Regions from separate parts of the Mesorhizobium sp. BR115XR7A genome, predicted to be linked through region 1. Evidence: riboswitches for the same ligand, from Rfam matches in the RefSeq annotation. Region 1 holds a riboswitch; the other holds the start of a gene.
What was found. A riboswitch is a leader RNA that binds a small molecule or an ion and turns the genes downstream of it on or off. The one in region 1 is predicted to bind cobalamin.
Positions count from the first base shown of each region.

Region 1 (7,496 bases):
TCTGGGCGAAGCCGGGCTGGGACTTGGCGACATCGTTCGCATCAACGCCTATGTCACCGACCGCGCGCATCTGCGGCCCTACATGGAGGTTCGCGACCGGCTGTTTTCGAGCCCGGCGCCGGCCTCGACGCTGATGATCGTTTCCGGCTTTGCCCGGCCCGAATTCAAGGTCGAGGTCGAGGCCATCGCGGCCGGGTGATCGACAGACCTGCCGCACCGCGCTAGGTCTGACCTGATCATTTGAAGAGGCGTGACATGACTGCTGGCAAGAAACGCGTATGGTGGGGCGACTATCGGACCACCGAATACGCCTCGATCGATCCCGAAGCCACGATCGCGGTGCTGCCGCTGGCGGCGATCGAGCAGCATGGACCGCATCTGCCCGTCTCGACCGACACTTCGATCATGAACGGCATGCTCGACACGGTGATTTCACGCTTGCCCGACGATCTCGACATTCGCATCCTGCCGGTCCAGGCGGTGGGCAAGTCGAACGAGCATCTGCACGCGCCGGGCACTCTCACCCTGCCGGCAACGACGCTGGTCGACGCCTGGACCGAGCTCGGCCTGTCGATCGCGCGCGCCGGGGTGCGCAAGCTCATCGTCGTCAATTCGCATGGCGGCAATGAGGAGATCATGGGCATCGTCACGCGCGAATTGCGCGTGCGCGAAAAGATGCTGGCGGTGAAGACCAGTTGGCAGCGCTTTGGCCGCCCGGCCGGCATGTACACCGAACTCGAGGATCGTCACGGCATTCATGGCGGCGATGTCGAGACGTCGCTGATGCTGCATTTCCGGCCAGATCTCGTCGACATGGGCAAGGCCGACAATTTCGTTTCCAACGTCGCCAAGGCCGAGCAGGAATTCTCGCTGTTGCGCCACACAGGCACCCACGCCTTCGCCTGGATTGCCGGGGATCTCAACCCGAACGGCGTGGTCGGCGACGCCAGCATCGCGACAGCCGAGAAAGGCCGGCTGACCGCGGAATATCAGGCTGACGGGTTCATCAACCTGGTGCGGGATGTGCGCAAGGCCAAGCTCGCGGAGTGGCTGAAATAGCTAACCGTCGATCTGGAGGGCGAACGGCGTGCCTTCAAAGGCGTCGGCGCCGCGCCCGATCGACTCGATCGCCTCGTTCATGCGGCCGTTGCGCTCGAGCAGCGCGTCGGCCACCGCGATCAGCCGCGGATTGGGCGTCGCCGAAGGTGACAGCGCTCGCAGCGTCCGCGCCAGTTCCACCTCGTTGCGTTTCGGCGCCAAAGCCGCGGCGATGATATAGGCCGAGGCGGTCGAACGGCTGATGCCGGCATAGCAGTGCACCAGCATTGGTTTCGCCCGGTCCCAGCGGCGTGCGAAATCGAGCAGGTTACGGACATGCTCCTCGCCCGGCATGGTCATGCCGTCCTGCGCCACGGCGATGTCGTGCATGACCAGGTGCAGATGGTTTTCCCTTGGGATCGAGGCCGGTCGGACTACGTCCGTTCCGGCGGCGAGCAGCGACAGCATGCGGTCGGCGCCGGTCCTGGCCACCACTTCCTCGATTTTCGCCAGTGAGCAGACATGGATCATTGTTTGAAACCTTTCGACCGATCCTCGCGCCGCGACGCCCAATCGGCAAGGGCGGATTCGATCCTGCGCCACTCCTCCTCGCTCCCCGGCAGTCCGGCGCGCAAGGCATGCGGCCGTTCGGAGAAATGCCGCAGCAGGATACCGCTCTGGCCAAGCCCGGAAAACAGGCCGCCGGCATCGGGCAGGCTGAGATAGCGGAACAGCGTGGTGCCGCCCGCGACGGGAACGCCGAAACGGCTAAACAGCGCGTCGAGCCGCACCGTCGCTTCCGCCAGCGAGGCCCGCATCGCATCCTGCCAGTCGAGATCGGCGAGCGCGCGGATGCCGTATTCCAGGGCCGGTCCTGCGACAGCCCACGGCCCGAACTGCATGTCCAGCCGTTCAGCCGTCGGCGCGTCGGCAAGCGCGAACCCGAGCCGCAGGCCGGCCAAACCAAAGAACTTGCCGAACGAACGCAGCACGACGATGCCGCCCTGGCCGACATCGCCGGCGAGGCTGTGCTCGCGTGGACCGACATCCATGAACGCCTCGTCGACGACCAGCAGCCCGCCCTTGGCGCGAAGTCCAGCGGCCAGCACCAGCAACCGGTCGCGCTCGACGACGCGCCCATCGGGATTGTTCGGATTGACTATGATGGCGAGGTCGGCTTTCGCCAGCGCCGCGAAATCGCTGACCTCGACCACGTCGTGCCCGGCAATCGCCGCCGCCCGGGCGTGTTCGGCATAGGTCGGCCCCAGCACCATTGCCTTGCCGGGCCTCACCAGCGAGGCGACGCGCGGCAACAGGATCTGTGTGCCAGGGGCCGCCACCACGCTTGCTGGGGAAGGCGCGCCATAGGTGTTGGCCGCGATCTCTATCAGTTCGCGTCCACGCGCGGCCTCTGGCAATCGCCACAGCGAGGTGGCGGGCAGGTCGAAAAGCGGGTAGGAGTGCGGATTGATACCGGTCGAGAGGTCGACGAAAGGCAGCACGGCATTGGGGAAAAGCGCCCTTGCCCGGCCAAGACTTCCACCATGGTCCACCGCTCCTTCAAGAAGCTTCATGTCAGTCCTGATCGCTTTCCTGTCATTAATTGTCGAATTCGCCCTTGGTTATCCCGACTGGCTGTTTCGCGCCATCGGCCATCCGGTGACATGGTTCGGCAGGCTGATATCCTTTCTCGACTTGCGGCTCAACCGCGCCACTGATCCCGACGCGTTGCGTCGCCAACGTGGTGTCCAGGCGCTTCTGGTCATCGTGCTGGTGCCTGCGATAGCGGGCCTTTGCGTGCAGCTTGTTCTGCTCTGGTTCGTCCCCCTGGGGTGGATCGTTGCCGTCTTTCTGGCGACATCGCTTCTGTCGCAGAAAAGCCTTTACGAACATGTCGAAGCCGTCGCCGACGCGCTCGACAGCGGAGGCCTCGACATGGGCCGAGCCGCCGTTTCGCGGATCGTCGGCCGTGATCCCGAGACGCTCGACCGCGCCGGCGTCTGCCGCGCGGCGATCGAGAGCCTGGCGGAAAATTTTTCCGACGGCATCGTCGCCCCCGCCTTCTGGACCGGGGTCGGAGGGCTCGCCGGCGGCGCGGCCTACAAGGCGGCCAACACCGCCGATTCGATGGTCGGCCACCGGACTCCGCGCCATGAGGCCTTCGGCTGGGCGGCGGCGCGCTTCGACGACTGGATCAACCTGCCTGCATCGCGGCTGACGGCGCTGCTGATCGTGCTCGCTTCCCTCCTGGTCGAGGGCGCCGACCCCCGCGACGCCTGGCAGGCGGTGAGGCGCGACGCGAAAAAACACCGCTCGCCCAATGCCGGCTGGCCGGAAGCGGCCATGGCCGGCGCGCTCGGGCTGGCGCTCGCCGGACCACGCAGCTATGGCGGTGTCATGGTCGACGACATCTTCATGGGCGAAGGCGGCCGCCGCGATGTCGACAGCGGCGATATCAGGCGGGCGCTCAAGCTTTACCGGGTCGCGGACTACCTGCTGATCGGCTTGTTCGGCCTTGTCGCGCTGATCGCCGTTCTGGTTTTCTAGAACTCGATGCCTTGCTGCGCTTTCACGCCAGCCGAGAAATGGTGCTTTGTCACCCCCATCTCGGTGACCAGGTCCGCCGCCTCGACCAGTGCCGGCTTGGCGTTGCGGCCGGTGACGACGACATGCAGGCCTTCGCGGCGAGCCTTGAGCGCCGCAACCACCTTGTCGAGAGCGAGATAGTCGTAGCGCAAGGCAATGTTGAGCTCGTCGAGCACGACAAGGCTGATCGAGGGGTCGGCGATCAATTCCAGAGCCTTGGCCCAGGCGGCCTCGGCGGCAGCGATATCGCGCTTCAGGTCCTGCGTCTCCCAGGTGAAACCCTCGCCCATTGCGTGCCAGACGACACGGTCGCCAAAGACGGCAAAGGCCTCCTTCTCGCCGGTGTGCCATTTGCCCTTGATGAACTGGACGACGCCGACGCGCTTGCCGTAGCCGAGCATGCGCAGCGCAAGACCGAAGGCGGCCGTGGTCTTGCCCTTGCCGGGACCGGTGTTGACGATCAGCAACCCCTTCTCGATCGTCTTGCCCGCAACCTCGGCGTCCTGCACCGCCTTGCGCTTGGCCATCTTGGCGCGATGGCGTTCTTCATCCTTGTCGTCGATATCGGTCATTTCACTTCACCTTGAGCGGTAGCCCCGCCACCATGAGCAGCACCGTGTCGGCAATCGCGGCGACCCGCTGGTTGAGCCGGCCGGCATCGTCACGAAACCGACGCGCCAGCGCGTTGTCGGGCACGATGCCTTGCCCGACCTCGTTCGTTACCACGAACCACGGTCCGCGCGGCCGAGACAGCACGTCCGCCAGCCGCCGGCACGCGGCCTCGACGTCGTGATCGGCCAGCGTGTGGTTGGTCAGCCACAGCGTCAGGCAGTCGACAAGCACCGGCTGCCCGTCTGGCAACGCCTCCAGCGCTTCGGCGAGGTCGAGTGGCGCATCGGTGGTCGACCAGCCCTCACCGCGCCGCGAGCGGTGCAGCGCGATGCGCTCGCGCATCTCGTCGTCATGGGCTTGCGCCGTGGCGATATAGGCCCATGGCGAGGGCAATGCCGTCATCAGGGTTTCGGCGTGCGCGCTCTTGCCGGAGCGCGCACCACCGATGATGAAGGTCAGCCTGCCGCGATCAGGCAAAGCTGTCGCGCAGGCTGGTCGCCATGCCGGTGAAGCGCCTGCGCACCACGCCCACGATCGCGCCGAGCACCAGCCAGAACACCAGATTGGTCACCGTCACCGCCACCACGAACTGATGGTGCAGGCCTTCCGGGATCGGTGTTTCGAAACTGTCGGGCTGCGGCGCGCCGACGACATGCGGCGCGACGATCAGCAAGACGGCGAGGATGGTCAATGGCAGCGATCTGCGAAACACGATCAGGCCTAGGCCGATCGCGGTCGCGGCCGCCGTCGCCGTCCACCAGATCTGGCGCGGCAGAAGATCGGCCGCCGGCATTGCCGGCAGTTCCGGCTGCAGTCCGAGACCCGGTGCCAGTGTGAACACGGCAAAGCCGGCCAAGCCCCAGAACACACCTTGGCGCCAGTTGCCGACGCCGCCGAAGAACTCGGAAACCGCGACCAGGACCAGTGCGAAGCCGATGCCGGTGACGATATTGGCAACCACGCTAAAGGCGAAACGCTCGAAACCGTCGGCCGGCGCCCAGCCTTCGTCTTCCTCCGCCGGTGTCACGGCATCGGTGCCCGCGGGCGCGGCAGAGCTCATGGCATTCCCAGCGGGCGCCACCGTGCTCATGGCATCATTGGTCGCCGCTGGTGCGGCCGCGTGATCATGGTGGTGGCCGCCGCCGGCCCTTTCGTAGACTTCCGCCTTGAGGATCAGCGGCACGGTGGCATAGGCCTGCATGCAGGCGAGAACGACACCGGCCACGAGCCCCGCGATCGCCGCGACGAACACGACGTTGCGAAACAGATTCATGATGTCGGATCCTCGTTAGTGGCAGGGAAACGCCATCGAGTGGCGATAGTCGTGGGCAGCATTGTGGACCGCATCGATATGCGAGAAGCCGACAAAGCCGACGACGAAGATGCCGAGCAGCGCCGCGAGCGCGAGCTGCATGAAGCGCGACTGCGAGGAGACGGAGGCGCCGAGGGAGACGGAAGCGGTAGTCATGTCTTGTCCTTTCGCCCTCCACCCGAGGGCATCGAAGTCAGTTTCCTGTCGCCGGCAGGTCTCCTGGCTCGCGGATAAGCGCCCTTCCCCACCTTCCCGAAGAAAAATCTTCAGTGGCATATGGAGAGGACTACCGCACACAGTTGCGGGGGCAGCCACGGCATTGGGCAGGAATTCCTGCCCGCACCGCATTCCCTCTTGGCTCCAAAAAGGAACCGACGACATCGGGGACTATAGGGAAATTCGCCGCGCCCGGCAAACCAAATTCCGACAGCCGCCAGCGCAGGAGCGCCGTATCGGCGAAGCTGCCCTCATCCCGTCCCGATTGACAAACTTCATGGCCGGGTGTCGGCTGGCACCCCTCACGGGAAGCCAGCCATGCAGCCCAATGCCAGCGAGTGCGTGCCCTATAACGGCCTGACTCGAACCGAGCCGACGCTGCCCTCGTCGGCCTATTGGGACCAGGACAACTATCAGCGCGATCTCGACGCCATCTGGTACAGGAACTGGCTGCTCGTCTGCCGCGAGGCCGACCTTGCCCAGCCTTTGGCGTTCCGCACCTTCCGCGTCGGTACGCAGGAAATCCTCCTGCTGCGCGACGACACCGGCGAGTTGCATGCCTTCCACAACACCTGCCGGCATCGCGGCTCGCAGCTTTGCCAGGAAAGCCAGGGCCGGCTGAAGGCGCGGCTGATCACCTGCCCGTATCATGCCTGGTCCTATTCTCTGCGTGGCGATCTGGTGCGCGTGCCGTCGAAATCGCTGCCTGACGGCTTCGACAAGGCCGATCACCCGCTTTATCGCGTCGCGCACTCGGTGTGGCGGGGCTTCGTCTTCGTCAATCTTGCGGAAGATGCCGCCAGCTCGGCGCAATCCTCCTTCGACCCGGCCTCCGGCGACTTCGGCAACTGGCCGCTGGAAATGCTGGTATCAGGGCACGTGCTGCGCAAGGTGATGAACTGCAACTGGAAGATTTTTTGGGAAAACTTCAACGAGTGCCTGCACTGCCCGGGCGTCCACAAGGACCTGTCGCGGCTGGTGCCGATCTACGGCCGCGGCCTGATGAGCCGGCATGAGGATCCCGAATGGCTCCGCCACGCCGACAATGACGCGCCAGAATTCTCCGGCGGCCTGCGCGCCGGGGCTGAGACATGGTCGCGTGATGGGCAGACGCACGGGCCGATCTTCCCGAGCTTGACGCCGGCGGAACGAACCGCCGGTCAGACTTACTCCACCAACCTGCCGTCGATGTTCATTGTCGGCCATGTCGACTATGTCAGGACCGTGCGGCTTACGCCGCTCGGTCCCGAACAGACCGAATTGACCGCGGAATGGCTGTTCGCGCCCGAGGCGCTCGCTGAGACCGACATCGACAACATCGTTGCCTTCGGCACACAGGTGCTGGAGGAGGACGCGGCAATCTGCGAGGTCAACCAGAAGGGCCTGCGCTCGATGCGTCATACAGCTGGCGTGCTGATGCCCGAGGAGTACGACCTGCACCGTTTTCACAACTGGGTGCGCGAACGGCACGCTGCGCGCTCACCCGAGGCCTGAAGATCACAGCGACTTCGGCAGATATCGCCAGGTCATGAAGCCGCAAAAGGCTGCCAGTAGCCCAAGCGTGACGAACACCGAGCCCAGGCCGAAGAAGGCCAGCACCACCGAATAGACCAGCGGCGGCGTCAGTTCGGAAAAATCGAGATAGGTGCGGTAGACCGCCGCCATCTGCGCGCGCTCATAAGAGCGCACCGAGCGCATGAAGGCGGTCGAACCCAGCGCGTCGAGCGCGATG
Region 1 covers NZ_JAIUHW010000010.1:71,507-79,002, forward strand. Annotated here, with positions in the region: gene LB557_RS21310 (RidA family protein) at 1-199, shown strand, start outside; gene LB557_RS21315 (creatininase family protein) at 256-1,059, shown strand; gene LB557_RS21320 (tyrosine phosphatase family protein) at 1,060-1,569, opposite strand; gene cobD (threonine-phosphate decarboxylase CobD) at 1,566-2,612, opposite strand; gene cbiB (adenosylcobinamide-phosphate synthase CbiB) at 2,611-3,585, shown strand; gene cobO (cob(I)yrinic acid a,c-diamide adenosyltransferase) at 3,582-4,196, opposite strand; gene cobU (bifunctional adenosylcobinamide kinase/adenosylcobinamide-phosphate guanylyltransferase) at 4,198-4,713, opposite strand; gene LB557_RS21345 (CbtA family protein) at 4,706-5,509, opposite strand; gene LB557_RS21350 (CbtB domain-containing protein) at 5,525-5,704, opposite strand; cobalamin riboswitch at 5,740-5,939, opposite strand; gene LB557_RS21355 (aromatic ring-hydroxylating oxygenase subunit alpha) at 6,083-7,258, shown strand; gene LB557_RS21360 (MFS transporter) at 7,262-7,496, opposite strand, start outside.

Region 2 (7,496 bases), on a different contig from region 1:
AGGCGGCGATGCCCCTTGTCGTGGCGCTCCCAGGTCCGGCATTTGCCTGGCGCAGCAATTGCAGCGGCAGGTCCGTTCCGCCGATCGCCGCCGCGAGATCGTCGCTGGATCCATCGTCGACGATCACCACCAGCTCAGGCCGCACTGTCTGCGCCGCGACCGATCGCAGCGTCTCGGCGATGGTGCCGCTGGCGTTGAAGGCCGGTATGACGACGCCATAGCTCCGCATGCTACATGAAGCGCCAGTTGGCGAGTTCTTTGACATCGAAGATGCCTTCGATCCCGCGCAGTGAAGGGTCGGCCTTGCGCCGTTTCATCGATTTGTGGATGGCCCGCAAGAATTCCCGAAGGGATGTGTCGACCTGCTTTGTCATGTTGCCGGGATGACGTCGGTAGTAAAGCGATACGGTATCCGGCAGGACGAATCTGGGGCCGCTTTCAAAGGTGCGCAGCAGGTAGTCGGTGTCTTCGGCCTGGCCGAAGGCCTCGTCGAAGCCGCCGATCCGTTCGATGAGCTTACGCGAGAAAATGCCTGACGACAGATGAATTCCCCGCACGGTCATGAAATGGCTGCCGGGGCAGGGTTCCAGCAGATCATCGTCGATGTGTTCGACCATCATCATCAGGGAATAGGTAAGCTCCAGAGCGGGGTCGGCGTCAAAGCATGCGATATCGGCCTTGAATCGTCCCGCAGGCGAGACATCATCCGAATCGAGGAACGACACGAGCTCCGTTTCCGGCGTGAGCAGTCTGAGACCAGCGTTGCGAGCCCGGGTCACGCCCATGTTCTCTTGCCGGAAAAGACGAATGCAGGGGTTCTCGGCCATCATCGAACGCACGGCCTCCGGCGACCCGTCGGTCGAGCCGTCGTCGATCACGATGATGTCGAGATCGGCGGCATCTTGCTGCCGCACGAGCGAGCGCAGCGCCGAGACGACATAGCGCTCGCGATTGTACACAGGCATGATCACGCTGAGCTTCACCGGGCGCCTCGTGTCAGGAAATCCTCGATCGTGCGGGCGATCTCTGCCGGGTCGATGCCGAGGGACAAACGGAAGCACGGCAGGTGGCGCGTCAATTCGCTGAAGAAGCGAAAGCCGCTTTCGCGCTCGCCCGGCATCTGGGCGATGCCGGACGGCGCCAAGGCAATCATGGCATCCCTGCGCGACACCGGCATAATCGAACTTGCTCCGCCTCCGCTGATATGTGGCACCACCAGCGCGACGATGTCCAGCATGGCGGGCACCGGCCGAGGCGCGATATCATGAATATGGAACGTGTGCTTGCCTTGCCAGTTCAGCGGGCCTTGCGCCGTTAGCCGCTGCCGCAGGCCCAGCCGGGCGAAACCTTCCGTGTCCTGCTTCAACGTCGAAAAAAGGGGGCGCGCGGTCACGCCGTCGGTGAGATCGATCAGCACATAGTCGTCGCCGACACTGTCGAGCCCGTTAAGCAGGCCGGCGGCGACGGTCCCCGATTTCCCGGCCCCGCCCGAGCCGGCAAGCAGAATACCGTTGCCGTCGATGCCAAGCGTGCCGGCATGCGTCAGCCGCATGCCGCGCGCGGCATATTCCCAGTGCAGGAAGGCGCGCAGCGGTGCTCCCGGCTCCCAGGGCGGAAAGGCATCGGCCGAGGCCATCAGCTGCACGCCGACGCGGCGGTGCGGATCGTAGACCTGCCAGAAATCCAGGTCGTGGAAATGGTGCCCGCGCAAACCGGCTTCGGCGAGCCGTTTGGCAAAACCGTGCTCGGTGAAATGGGCATCGCCCCAGTGCGCCGGCTCCGGGATGCCGTCAATGCCGGGATGCGCGATGAAGATGCGACCCGTGGACGGTGCCGGCTGGTCATGCCCGGGCTCGACAAAAGCATGGCCCAATGCATCGGCAAGCACGCCGTGACCGAGATGCACGGTCAGTTCAAGCCAGGGCAGGCGAACCTTTCGCATGGTCGGATAGCACGCGGCCGCGCCTTCAGCGGCGGCGATGAGATACCTGGCGTAATCCGGCAAGGTTTCGAGCGTGACGCGCGGCATCAATCGCCTTCCATCACGCTGCGGCCGCCCCGTCAGGAAGCCTGCTTGACCGCCGGCCAGCCGAGAGGTTCCTCGACCTCGTGGATGGGATCAACGACGATCAGGTCGGCGAGGTCGTCGTGAATGCTCACATTGAGCGGCTCGTTCGTGGCGGCAAGCTCGGCAGGCAAATCGCCCGGCAAAGGCTGCGCCGCCGCGTCCAAGCGCACCAGCAAACCCAATTCGAGCAATTGCGATATGAAGCGTTCGAGTTCGGCCTGGCCTATTGTCGAGCCGCCGGCGCTCAGCCCGACCAGAGCCTGGGCGTCCGCGCCGGATGAAAGCGCCTGCCATACCTTGCTGCCGGAATCGGAAAAGCCGAAATATTTGCCATTGGCAAGATTGAGCACCACGGCCTCGCCATCGAAAGATTCGAAAACGATATCCCGGCTCGCTACCGCATAGGCGTGGGAGTCATGCGTCATTGTTGCCCCGTCCTGCATTTCCTGCCCGCCAGCAGGACCGCTTCCACCAACAACGCCTGTAAACTTTCAGGTCTTCCTTGGCAAGGTAACCTTTGCCGGCAACGGGGACCATTTCCGGGTTCAGTCGAAAGCCGGGCGGATCAAGCCTCGATTTCAAGCGGCGACAATGGCTTGGAACAACAGGCCAGGATGAAGCCATCATCGATCTCATGATCGAGGATGCCGCCATTGTGGCTCATCTCGACGCTGCCGGAGACTTTCTTCACTTTGCAAGTTCCGCACAGGCCGAATTCGCAGGCGGCCGGTATTCGCACACCCGAGGCGCGCGCCGTCTGCAGCACGGTCTGGCCGGCGACACAATCGGCGTCGACATCCGAAAGCGCGAAGCGGATCGGCGTCGCGGCTTGGACGCAAATCGCCGCGCCGTCTTCAGCCGGCGAGGCAAACGGCGCCGGGATTTCCTCCGCCGCCGGCGCGGCAAAGCTCTCCTGATGGTATTTTGCCATGTCGAAACCGGCGGCCTCCAGCATGCCGCGCACGGCGCGCATGAAAGGGTCGGGGCCGCAGCAGAAGATTTCGCGTTCGCGGAAATCGGGCGCCAGGAGCGGCAGTCGGATGGCGTCGATGCGGCCCATATGGCCGTACCAGCCCTCGCGGCTCGACCGCTCCTCGATCATGAAGCCGAGCGACAGCCCCGGCATATGGCCGCCGAGCAGTTCGAGTTCCTTGCGAAAGATGATCTCTTCCGGACGCCGTGCGCAATTGACGAAGCCGACATCGGTCCACGGCGCGCAGTCGTTCAGCCAGCGCAGCATCGACATCATCGGCGTCACGCCCGAACCGGCCGAGATGAACAGGTATTTCGCCGCCGGGTGGCTGTGCAGCGAAAAGTCGCCGCCCGGTCCATAGGCCTTGACGTGCGAGCCGGGCGTCAGGTGATCGAACATCCAGCGTGTGCCGACGCTGCCCGCCTGCGCCTTCACCGTCACCGCGATCGAGAATGGCCGTGACGGCGATGATGACAGCGTGTAGGTGCGCATCAGCGGGCCGTCCGGTGTCGGCAATTCCAGCGTCACGAACTGGCCCGGCTTGTAGCGGAACCAGGTCTGGTTGTCGGAGCGGAAGGTGAAGGTCTTGACGTCGGGCGCCTCGTCGCTGACGCCGGTTACTTCCAGCACCTGCAGCCTGTCGTTCCACGGCGCCATCTGGTCGAGGTGGCGATAGAGGCCAAGATCAGTCATGGCGTTCATCCCTGCATACCTTTCATTTTGGGCGTGTCGTGATCCCAAAGCCGCTGCACAGTTTTGGCCGACATGCGCTAGGCGACACTGCGCAGAGCAGGCCGGCCGTCTTCGGAAAGCCGTGGGCCGATAAAGCGCGCGTACCAGTCAACGAACTGGATGACGCCGCCCTCGTGCAGCTCCGAATAGGGACCGGGCTCGTAGGCCGGCGACAGGATGCCGAAGGCGTTTTCCTCGACGATGCGGCGGTCCTGGTCGTTGGTCTCGGTCCAGACATGGGTGAGTTCGGCGAGATCGTAGTCGACGCCTTCCACGGCATCCTTGTGGACCAGCCATTTGGTCGTAACCGCTGTTTCCGTGGCGCTGACCGGCAGCACGCGGAACGTCACCGCATGATCCACGAGGATATGGTTCCAGGTTGTCGGGTAGTGATAGTGCATCAGCGTGCCGATCCGGTCGGCCGAGACGCTGTCGGACAGGTTCTTCTTCACCGCCCGCTTGCCGGTCATCGTGTAGCTCTGGGCATCGCGCAGCAGCGGCGCGCGGGTGGCGCGGTATTGTCCAGCCGGGTCGATGCGAAACTTGCTGGGCAGGCCAACAGCTTCGCACCTCGCCCAGTGGGCCAGCATCTCCGGATCGCTGTCGGCGCCTTGCACGCCGGTCACGGTCGGCGCTTCCGGGAAGGTCTTGCACAGCTCAGGATGATTGCCCGCGCAATGGTAGCATTCGCGGTTGTTTTCCCAGACCAGCTTCCAGTTGCCCTTCTCGATGATCGTGCTCTCGAAGGCGATCTTGGCCTCGCTCAGCCGGTGCGGCAGGAGATAGGGCTCGATCATCGCCCGCATCGGCGCGAAGTCGGCGGGCTCCTTGGCCAGGCAGATGAAGACATAGCCGGCGACGCTTTCGCAGGCGACCGGTTTGAGCCCGAACTGGCTCTTGTCGAACCCATCGGCCATCTGGCGGGCGAACAGCAGCCGGCCGTCGAGTTCGTAGGTCCACTGGTGATAGGGACACACCAGTTTGGCGGCCATGCCCTTCTCGGTGTTGCAGACGCGGCTGCCGCGATGGCGGCAGGAATTGTGGAAAGCGTTGATCTTGCCCTGCTGATCGCGCACCAGCACGACCGGATAATCGCCGATCTGCACGGTGATGAAGCTGCCCGGCTTGGGCAACTCGCAATCATGGCCGATGAACAGCCAGTCGCGATACCAGATCAGTTCCATGTCAAACTTGAAGTAGTCCGGGTCGGTATAGAAGGGCTGTTCCAGCGAAAGGCCCTGTCTGCGGCCGTTTAAAAGCCTCAGCATGTCGTTGCGCGCGTCCATGTCCTGTCCTCATTTTCAAGGACTGAACTGGTGGTGATGGAGGAAGGACTGGGCGCAAGCCGGCGAAAGCCGGACAACACCATCCGCCCCTTGACCGCCCACCGCGATCAGTCGAGTTCTAGCGATCTCGGGCTGGTTTCCGGGCTCTGGAGTTGTCCTGGCGGACCATCGCGACACCTTCCCAAGCTTTCGCCCAGTGGTCTCCCGTTGCGACTTGAACTCCACCACCGTTGCGGGGGCAGCGCCGGAATCTGACCGGCTTCCCAATTCTCCGCTCCGTCGTCACGCAGCGGCACCTGAGATCGCTCGATCTAATCACGACAGGGTTTGCGACATCGGCACGAAAGCGACATCGCATCCATGCGGCGCGACACATACGCGGGATCGTCCCGGCGCGGTTGCAGCGGGGGAATCGCCTTTTCTCGCCAGGCGCGCGGGCACCGTTTTCGACCCTCAGCCGGGCCGGAAAAGGGTTAATGGTTTCGAAAAGTGACTATTAGCAGAGTCTAAAATCGAACCGAACGGTTCGTTTCTGTTGACGGTGCGTGCAGGACGGTGTGAACGCCCAGCCTTCCGACACAGTTGGTGATCGGGTCGTGATCTTAGACAACTATTTGATATCAAATGGAAAAATGAGACATGTAGAAGGCGTTGGTACAATTTCAAGTGGTGGAGTCATGGTCCACGCTGAACAACTTCGTGATTGGAAACGGCAAGGGGGCTCTCCCACATCGGGGCTGTCCGAACGACGCGATTTAATCCCAAGACACGCCGCTAGACGGACGGGAAAAATACTGGAGTACAAAAATGAAAAAGATCATTCTCACTGCCGCCGCCCTTCTGGCTATTTCCGGCAGCGCCTTCGCTAGCAGCGACCATTATGGTTCGAACGCCGCGACCCCCACGGCTACTGTCGACAGCTCCTACACCGCTTCGACCAAGAAGTCGGAGCCGGCTGCCCAGACGCCTGTGACGGGCGCCGACCACAACCTCTTCGGCAACAATTAATAGCCATCCCCGGCACGCGGCGGGTGACCCTGCCGCGCTGGTGGACCCTACAAATTCAGGAGTATTAAAATGAACAAGATCCTCATTGCTGCCGCTGCCGTTCTGGCTCTCTCCGGCAGCGCTTTCGCCGGCAGCGACAACTATGGCTCCAACGGCGCCAACCAGGCTGCTGCCGCTTCGACCGACAATTCGAACACCGCGTCGATCGGCAAGTCGGCTCCGGCCACCTCGGCGCCTGTCCAGCGGGGCAGCGACCGCAACCTCTTCGGCCATTAACGGCCATCCCACGGCCGGTGGGCTCTGGCCCGCCGGCAGCCGGACTTCCAAAATTCAGGAGTACCTAACATGAACAAGATCCTTATTGCTGCCGCCGCCGTTCTGGCCCTTTCTGGCAGCGCTTTCGCCGGCAGCGACAACTATGGCTCCAACGGCGCCAATCAGGCTGCTGCCGCTTCGACCGACAATTCGAATACCGCGTCGATCGGCAAGTCGGCTCCGGCCACCTCGGCGCCTGTCCAGCAGGGCAGCGACCGCAACCTCTTCGGCCACTAATGGCCATCCCACGGCCGGTGGGCTCTGGCCCGCCGGTCCGCGGGACTTCCAAAATTCAGGAGTACCTAAAATGAACAAGATCCTCATTGCCGCCGCCGCCGTTCTGGCCGTCTCCGGCAGCGCCTTCGCCGGCAGCGACAATTATGGCTCCAACGGCGTCAACCAGCCCACTGCTTCGTCGACTGTCAATGTCGATACGTCCCATACAGGTGCGATCCGCAACAGCGATTCGCCTGTCTACAAGCTGCTCAACTCGTCCGGCGACGTGCAGAAGCCGGCCCATCAGGGTGCCGATCGCAATCTCTTCGGCAACAACTAACCAGCCTGTGCAGACAACAAGAGCGGCGGGCCAGGCCCGCCGCTCTTGTTCTTTCATTACCGGACGGCCGTCTTCAGGCCGCCTTTGCTTCCGCTTCGTGGAGGGCAAAGGAGCGACCATCCGCATCGAAGATATGGAGATCGCCGGCATTGGCGGCCAGCCGCAGCGTCGAGCCGCGCTTGACCTCGACATTGCCCGGCAGCTTGGTCACCAGCGGCAGGTCGGCCCGGCCGATATCGACATAGACCAGCTGGACCTCGCCAAGCTGTTCGAGATAATCGACGGTCCCCTCGAACAGATAATCCGCACCGCTGGCGATCGCGAGATCTTCCGGCCGTACGCCGAAGCTGACCGCCGCTCCCTTTGCCGAAGCAGGTGTCGCGATCGGCACCGTCGCCTTGCGGCCGCCGACATGGCTGACGATGGTCGGATTGCCCGTCTTGTCGACCGTCGCCGGCAGGATGTTCATGGCCGGCGAGCCGATGAACTGGGCGACGAAGAGGTTGCCGGGGTTCTTGTAGAGTTCCATGGGCGTGCCGACCTGCTCGATGTGCCCGT
Region 2 covers NZ_JAIUHW010000006.1:249,337-256,832, forward strand. Annotated here, with positions in the region: gene LB557_RS15330 (glycosyltransferase family 2 protein) at 1-229, opposite strand, end outside; gene LB557_RS15335 (glycosyltransferase family 2 protein) at 231-983, opposite strand; gene LB557_RS15340 (serine kinase) at 980-2,029, opposite strand; gene LB557_RS15345 (PqqD family peptide modification chaperone) at 2,062-2,493, opposite strand; gene LB557_RS15350 (hybrid-cluster NAD(P)-dependent oxidoreductase) at 2,634-3,734, opposite strand; gene LB557_RS15355 (aromatic ring-hydroxylating oxygenase subunit alpha) at 3,812-5,059, opposite strand; cobalamin riboswitch at 5,172-5,374, opposite strand; gene LB557_RS15360 (DUF680 domain-containing protein) at 5,867-6,067, shown strand; gene LB557_RS15365 (DUF680 domain-containing protein) at 6,137-6,343, shown strand; gene LB557_RS15370 (DUF680 domain-containing protein) at 6,413-6,619, shown strand; gene LB557_RS15375 (DUF680 domain-containing protein) at 6,690-6,938, shown strand; gene LB557_RS15380 (ABC transporter ATP-binding protein) at 7,012-7,496, opposite strand, start outside.
Region 2: linked by a shared signal. The riboswitch ahead of LB557_RS15355 (aromatic ring-hydroxylating oxygenase subunit alpha) and the one ahead of LB557_RS21350 (CbtB domain-containing protein) in region 1 are both predicted to bind cobalamin.